DNA from 2 places in the Selenomonas sp. oral taxon 138 str. F0429 genome. Region 2 is predicted to be linked to the other one. Evidence: riboswitches for the same ligand, from Rfam matches in the RefSeq annotation. Region 2 holds a riboswitch; the other holds the start of a gene.
What was found. Region 2 has a riboswitch for cobalamin ahead of HMPREF9163_RS10935 (sirohydrochlorin cobaltochelatase). Riboswitches for the same ligand answer to the same signal wherever they lie in the genome.

Region 1 (4,046 bases), on a different contig from region 2:
GCCGCTGAGGGTCATCAGTCCTGCCCATACCGCAGTGATCATCCCAAGAAAATTATGCCAGTCGAAGAAATTCCCCGCAGACATTCCGCCGCGTGTCCCTCCAAAAAGGCGTTGGCGCATAAAGAACGGATAGAGCAGAATCCCCCCCACGATAGAGAGGAAGGAAAGAAAACACATGACCGTGAGGAAAATCATGCCGCTACGCCCCATTGACATTTTTAAGTGCAGATTGTGCATCGTCCCCATAAAACTGGCAAGCGCCGGAGATTTGACATGTGTCCCACGCCATGGAACGAGTTCATCCTGAACGGGCGCATAGGCGACACGCGCTCTGCGTGCAGTTCCGTTCTCTTCCTGCCATGTGAGGCTGTATAAAAGCACGCCCCGCTCTGTATCGGTAGAAATCACGTCTACATCGCGCTCCGGCATCTCTGATGCGATCCGTGCTAATCCTGCCGTTGCTCCGCTCCATAGCTCCTGATAGGAGAGTTCACCAAAACTCGGTCGCTCATCGACCTCATTCCACCGATAGATATCCCCACTGAAGATCAGCGGCAGCCCTGTTAGACAGAGCAGGAGGAAAAACAACGCACATATTGCGCTGATCCAACGGTGGAAACGATAGAGAAGTTTCATCGAATGATCCTTTGCAATACAATAGAATAATGATAGCAAATGAAGCCCCGGCATTCCGTCGGGGCTTCAATGCAGACACGCGTCTACTTAGAACGAGTAGGTCGTGCCAAAGGTATAGGTTCTGTCGTTCGCTGTTTCACCCGCATAGTATTTGCGATTGAATAGGTTCTCGATGCCGAACCGCAACTTAAAGTTCTCATTGATTTTGTAATTGAGATACAGATTGGTAACGAAGAAACTGTCCTCCGATCCATATTCGCCCGTCACCGTATCCACGCTTTGGCGTGCAGCGACGTACTGTGTATCCAACGTGCCGTTAAACTTATCGCGGTTATACTCGATACCGAACCGCATCATATGCTTTGGCAGATCCCAGTTACGATAGGTTTTTCCGCCAATCGTATCTTCGCCAGATTCAAAGGTGTAATTGAAATATGTCTGCCAATCACGATGGAAACGGTGCTTCACCGCCAGCTCCACCCCCTTGATCATTGACTTGTTCATATTATAGTATGCACGCACGCGATTCCTCGTCTCAATCGCAATTTTGTCCGCAGTATCCACGCGGAAGAGTGTCAAGCCATAGGATGTGTTCTTATCGATCTTCTGCTTAATCCCCAGTTCAAACGTACGGGAGATTTCCGGTGTCAAATCTGGATTTGCCTGGATGGAGCGCGGTCTGTCACCCGCACGGCGATAAAGCTTGTATATTGAGGGAGGATTGAAGGACTTTCCGTAGCTCAAATAGATCATCGTATCCTTCTGCGGCTCATAGCTGACGGCAATCTTCGGACTCCACGCGTGAAATACTGTATCTTCGTAGCTCTTTCGCACCGTACCGATATAGGAATAACCATCCTGCTTGTCAAACCGATCATAACGCATCCCAAGCTGCAGTTTCCATCGGGCATCAAGCGCCAGTTCATCCTGTACAAAGAGCGCACTGGACATTACGGAGCCGCCACTCTGCTGATACGGCACACCATTGACCGAATCCCAGTCCTTCCAATGCAAAAGGTCATACCTGCGATACCGCATTTTATCCTTTATCCACGAGAATCCTGCGAGCACGGTATTGTTTCCAATCATCCACTGCTTTTGCAGATCCGCATTGTAGTTCTTCGTCGGATATTCAGCACGATCTCCAGTGCCTGTCCAATCAATGCTTGTCGCATCGTAGGCAGAAGAATAGCCATCCTTCCATGTATTGCTGTAGCCGATTCCCGCCTTGAAATCGTTCTTCGTGTCCTCATAGCGCAGCTTGTGAATATCCTGCTCCCTCCTACCGAGGTAGCCGAGGAAGTCATCGGGCGTGACAGTAAGGTAGTTGCCGTTTGGCAGCTGCACAATGCCCGAAAATGTAGGATTTCCTGCAAAATCACGGAAATAGGTGATGGGATCGTGATAGGAATACTCGTATGAGGCGTGCAAATAACTATAATCGAGCGAGCGGTTCTTGTCGAACGCATAATTCAGATCAACGAAGGTATTTTCGCTTTTCTTCTTCTTTGCGCCGCGGCTCCCTACAATATAATTACCATCAGACAATTTGTGGAAGGATCCGGTTGCATCGGGCGTATAGCTTCTATCGTCCTCATCAGTTGTAACGGCATGTCCTACCCAGCCGTCCGAGGTGCGCTTTTCATAGCCGACGCGGAAGGAGATGTTTTTATCACCACCCGTGACCTGAAGCCCGCGCTGCCATGTATTATTGCTGCCGCGCAGGACATCGATCTGCCCGTGAATCAGCTCCATTTTTGTGCTGTCTGACGCATCCGGCTTCTTGGTAATGATATTGATGACACCTGCAACGGCATGACCGCCGTAGAGCGAAGAGGCTGCACCGCGCACGATCTCAATGCGGTCAATGTTTGAGAGGGGGATCGAATCCCAGTTCACGCCGCCGTCAAAGGCGGTATTGAGCATCTGCCCGTTATACATAACGAGAATATCAGAACCGGAAAACCCACGCATTGTCACGCCGTCCTTGACATCCGCTGTCGGTGAGATATAGATCCCCGCCTCACGTGCCAGAGCCTCACGCAGGCTGAACACATGCCGTTTTTCCAGTTCCTTTGATGTAATTACTGTGACATTGGCGGGAACCTTCATCAGCGGTTCTGAGATGCGGGTCGCTGTGACGATCGTCTCACCAAGATCGCGTTCGCTCTGTAAAGAACGAGAAGACTCATCCATTCCATTTTCTGCCGTGTCGGACGATGATGCCTCGGCGGAAAAATTACGTTCAGCTGCGCCTACAATGGGGGTATTCCCACCTGTCAACGCACAGAGGACTGCCAATGTGAGACATTTCTTTTTCCATGGATTCATTTTTTGAAAGACTTCCTTTCTCCTCCTAAAAAATAATACAGAGATCATTACATATAAAACAGCCTCATTTCTCCCATACGAGAAATGAGGCTGAAACTTCATCACATCATGGCAAAAGTACCACACAAAACTAATACACCGAAAAATTCGATGCACGTAATCTCCTCCCCATCACTCGTAGGTCAATCGGCGATTCTAAATCAGGCAGTTCTCCTGGCTCCAGTTCATCGTTTCCCTGTACCTTCCCAGTTTCCCAGTGGCATATCACAGAGGCACTCGCTGCTACAGTGGCGGGACCGCTCCGGCATCTACCGGATTCCCTATTAAGCCTTGCGGCACCTGACTCAACCGTATAAAGTTTTGCTGTTTCCGTGACTATGGTAGCATGAGCCTTTATCCCTTGTCAAGACATACTATACAACTATATTCCCTTTTTGCATACATGAATTATCCTCAAACACCAATTTCAATCTCGCCCTTGAAAATAACAACTATCTGACCGTCCGCCTTCACACAAATGTGCTCGAGCAGCCCACTCCATAATTCCTCGTCAAACTCAACTAGCTCCCCGTCGATACCACATACTACTTGAATCATGGTCTCCAAGGTGTTTCTCTTGCTCTCCCTCTCGGCAATTTGGTCATCCAACTTTTCCATATCCCCCTGCTTTTCCATATAAATCGCACGAATCTCATTTTCCTGTTTCAGATACACCGTCTGATCCTGTGCTACCCGTGCATTCTCTCGAATCAGCATTTCGAGCCGTTCTGCCAAAACGCCGAGTTCCTGCTCTACTTTATCCCGTTCCTCCGTCATCTCCCCCGTTTGGCAAACACTGCCAATCAGAGAACGGAGTTCCGCAATCACATTCTCTTTGACTTCCACCAAGGAGTTCAGAGCCTTAACGAAAATCTGTTTGATCTCACACTCCGTCAGATGCCGTGTGCTGCATGGCTTGCCCTTGTGGGCGTATTTCTTGTTGCAACGATAGATGACTCTGCGGTACTTATCCGTGGAGTGCCATACCTTCGCTCCGTACCAACCTCCACAGCATCCGCATTTGATTTTATTCGCGAAGA
Region 2 (4,046 bases):
AGCGACTCGAATACTGCGAGTAATTTGCCTGTACGAGACGGATGAGGCCTAGTTGCGGCAATGCCTCCAATATTCCCACGTAGTTCGGCAAAAAGAGCGGTGTCACCGCTTCAAAGAGATAACAGTGCGCCGCACGCGCGCGTGCAATCAGTTCCTCTGCCTCCGCGAGGGTCGATGTGAACGGCTTTTCGAGGATAACGTGCCAGCCCGCCGCAATTGCCTGTCGCGCATAGTCAAAATGCGCACTATTGACAATGCCGATATAGACGAAGTCCGCCTCATGTGCCGCGAGCATCGCCCCATAGTCCGTCGCCACCTGCGGCACGCCGAACTCCTGCGCGAGTATTCGAGCCTTGTCGCGGCTATGCGGACGCGCACAGATCGTGACGACCTCGACGCCCTCCACCTGACGCAGGGCGATGAGCGCCTCGCGTGCGATCATCCCTGTACCGACAACTGCTATCTTCATTGCTCTGTTCTCCTTCACGCGCGGACATCATGTCCTTGCTACTCATATGCCCACCTATTATAGCAGGGTATGCGGGCAAAGAAAAGAGCCTACCGCCGAAGTGAAAAACTTCCGCGGCAGGCTCTAGTACTACCGTAAAATTTGTAGATGCGCTTACTTCATCATCTTGATGTGATCCGCATCTGCATCCTTCTTGCCCTGCAGTGCATCCCACGCGTCATTTGCACGCTCCACATAGACATCGCGAATCATCTTGTTCTCACCGAGGCCGTGGAGATAGGCATTGACCTTATAACCCTCACCTTCGAGAATGCTCTTGTGCGAGTCCGCATCTTTGCCCGCCATATCGTTGTGTGCATGGTCGCCCGCAACCATCATGATCGGCATGAGCGTCACGTTCTTGACCTTGTTCGCCTTGAGCTTCGGAATGACATCCTCGAGGCTCGGCCAGCCCTCAACCGTATAGACGTAGACATTCTTGTACCCGAGTGCGTCCAGCTTCGCCTGAATGACAGCATAGTATGCGTTGGAGACGTGCGGCGTGCCGTGCGCCATCAGGAGCAGCGCATCATCCTTCCCCATCTTCGGGAACTGGCTGGAGACCGCCTGGATGAAATCGATCACATCATCCGGCTGCTCCTCCTGCCCCTGCCAGTACATGAGTGACGTGCCGCAGGTCATCGTCTTGAACTGCTCCTTGTACTCATGGAACACGGCCTTGACATAGGAGTACTCCATGCCCGGGATGACATCGAGGGAGACGAGTGCCACACGCGAGTAGCCGTCCGCCTTGAGCTGCATGAGCGCCTCCTCAGGCGTCGGGTACTTCTTGCCCTCGTTCTTTGCGATGCGGTCAATGATGATATGGGAGGTGAATGCCGTCACAACCTTCACACCCGGATGTGCCGCTTTGATCGCGTCCACCGTCGCCTCGATCGTCTTCTCACGCGTCTCCTTGAACGTCGTGCCGAAGCTCGTCACAACAATGGCATCCTTGTTCGTGTAGTTCGCCATCTGCGGGTTCTCATACTTCAGAACACCGATCTCCGATGCCTCCATGAGCGCGGGGGTCACCGTCTTGACCTCGGGGTTCAGCTCATACGACGCCTCTGCCGGGCTGTACGAGAATCCGAGGACTGCCGAGCATGCGAGGGACGCAACCAGCAATTTCTTCCAATTCTTCATCCGAATTCCTCCCAAAAAATATAAATAATAAAGGCTTTCCTGCCGCAACAAGAAAGCCCCGTGAATCATCTTCACGAATCCCCTTCCCGTCGCTCGCAGGTATGTGCCCTTGGCACACGGTGGATTGTCAAACAGGCAGTTCTCCTGGCTCGGTTCATCACTCCCCTGCGCCTTCCCAAGAGAAATCTCCTCCCAGTGGCATCCTTGCAGGTTCGCTCCCCTCACAGTGGCGGGACCGCGCCGGCTTATCCGGCTTCTCTATTAAGCGTGCATAACTGCACTGCACCTGTCTCCCAAAGATTAAATTCTAACAATATAGATATCATACATCCTTATATGCAAATTGTCAATCGCTCGCACGCTTATTTTGTCGTATCTTCCTCCACATACGACCGCCATTCCCCCGATGTATCGGCGTCACCACGCTCCGCCGTCTCTGCAACAAAGGCAGAAACCGCATCGTAGTTCGCACGGACACCCTTTCTCGTGTTTTTATAGGTTACGGCATTCGATTTCTTCACACCGATGGCATCTGCCTCCTCGACCGCATCAATGTTCGCACCAAGGTAGATGAAATCCCAGCCCGCCTTCTCCTGCTTGTCCGAGATCATCTGCTTGACCTTCGTCTTTGAGAATTCTGCGCTCGCGTTCTCGAGCCCGTCCGTGATAATGACGAAGACGACCTTCGTACCCCTGCTCTTGACCGACGGTTCGCGCTCCACCTTCAGGATCGTATTGCCCACGGCATCGAGCAGTGCCGTAGTACCGCCCACCTCATACTCCTTGTCCGTCAACGGGCGCACGAGACGAATATTCTTGTGCGTATAAAGGACATCCGTCGTATCGTTAAAGAGCACAGCAGTCACGTCTACAGGAGTCGAAAGAGCCTTCTGCTTCTCGATCATGGAGTTGAATCCGCCGATCGTATCGGACTCGAGTCCCTGCATAGAACCGCTCTTATCGAGAACCAGTACGAGCTCGATGCGCTCCGGCTTCTCTGCCCGCCTCACGTCATCCGAACGCACCGCAGCGGACGCCGTTGCTGCACATGTCACACACAACAAACAGGCAATGACGGCACATTGAATCTTCTTCCACATAAGATAACCTCCTTTTTCAATCAGAAGAAATAGATCTTGCTCAAATTATATCAGGTTCAAAATATTTTGCGGTTAATTCCTCATAAAAAAAGAGGGGTGCCCCCCTCTATTCCTCCGGCATGCGTACGCCGCGGTTAATCGTCGTGAGCCCCCGGTAGACCGTCCCAATGTCGAGATCGTCGCCGCGCGACTCCATATATTTTTCCAGCTTGCGCTTCACGCGTTGGAGCGCATTGTCGATGGATTTCACCTGACGGTGCAGGTCGACGGCAATCTCCTGATAGGACTTGCCGTCCAGATAGCTCATGAGCACGCGCCACTCGAGGTCGCTCAGGATCTCCTCCATCTTCTGCTCAATGTCGATGAACTCCTCGTGACTGATGACGAGCTCCTCGGGATCGCTGATCCGCGCACCCGAGAGTACATCGAGCAGCGTGCGGTCAGAGTCCTCGTCGTAGATTGGCTTGTTGAGCGAGACGTAGGAGTTCAGCGGAATGTGCTTCTGCCGTGTCGCCGTCTTGATTGCCGTGATGATCTGCCGCGTCACACAGAGCTCGGCAAACGCACGGAACGACGATAATTTATCCTCGCGATAGTCGCGAATTGCCTTGAAGAAGCCGATCATGCCCTCCTGTACGATATCCTCGCGATCCGCACCGATGAGGAAGTAGGAGCGCGCTTTGGAGCGCACGAAATTACGATATTTATTGATGAGATAATCGAGTGCCTCATCGCCCTCGCAGGAACGAATATGTGCGAGCAGCTCCTCGTCGGTGCAGCCGTCGTAGACGCTGCTCTCCGCCCCCACCTCGTCCGATTCTTCTTCCTCCGCCTCAAGGTCACATGCCTCCAGCTCATCCGCTGAGGCCTGCTCCTCATCCAACATGGACTTTTGCTTATCGCCGTAAAAAATCATACGATTGCTCCGTCACTCTTGCTCCATCACATTCAGGAGGTTCTCTCTAGTCGCCGCCCTTGTATGAGCCCCTACAAATGTCCCGATTTCATTATACCTCTATTGCAAAACTTCCGTCAAGATACAAAAAAGAGCCGCAACACTGCGGCTCTCAGCACGGGGATTGTCAAACGCGTTCCCGAATGACGACCTTTTCCACGCCGTCCGTGTCCTGCAAGAGCACGGACACGTCCTCGAGCGCGGCAGTCGGCACATTCTTGCCGACGTAGTCCGCGCGGATGGGCAGTTCCCTGTGCCCGCGATCGATGAGTACGGCAAGCTGTATCATGCGCGGGCGTCCGATGTCGAGAAGCGCGTTCATCGCGGCGCGGATTGT

Region 1: it holds a riboswitch for cobalamin, as region 2 does, so the genes downstream of both, HMPREF9163_RS09610 (TonB-dependent receptor) here and HMPREF9163_RS10935 (sirohydrochlorin cobaltochelatase) in region 2, are expected to answer to the same signal.

Annotation. Positions count from the first base shown of each region.
Region 1 covers NZ_KB290949.1:43,114-47,159, forward strand. Annotated here, with positions in the region: gene HMPREF9163_RS09605 (PepSY-associated TM helix domain-containing protein) at 1-636, opposite strand, end outside; gene HMPREF9163_RS09610 (TonB-dependent receptor) at 724-2,967, opposite strand; cobalamin riboswitch at 3,153-3,325, opposite strand; partial or broken gene HMPREF9163_RS12590 (recombinase zinc beta ribbon domain-containing protein) at 3,421-4,046, opposite strand, start outside.
Region 2 covers NZ_KB290952.1:200,446-204,491, forward strand. Annotated here, with positions in the region: gene HMPREF9163_RS10930 (Gfo/Idh/MocA family protein) at 1-469, opposite strand, end outside; gene HMPREF9163_RS10935 (sirohydrochlorin cobaltochelatase) at 623-1,654, opposite strand; cobalamin riboswitch at 1,771-1,959, opposite strand; gene HMPREF9163_RS10940 (vWA domain-containing protein) at 2,017-2,754, opposite strand; gene sigH (RNA polymerase sporulation sigma factor SigH) at 2,861-3,670, opposite strand; gene pyrR (bifunctional pyr operon transcriptional regulator/uracil phosphoribosyltransferase PyrR) at 3,837-4,046, opposite strand, start outside.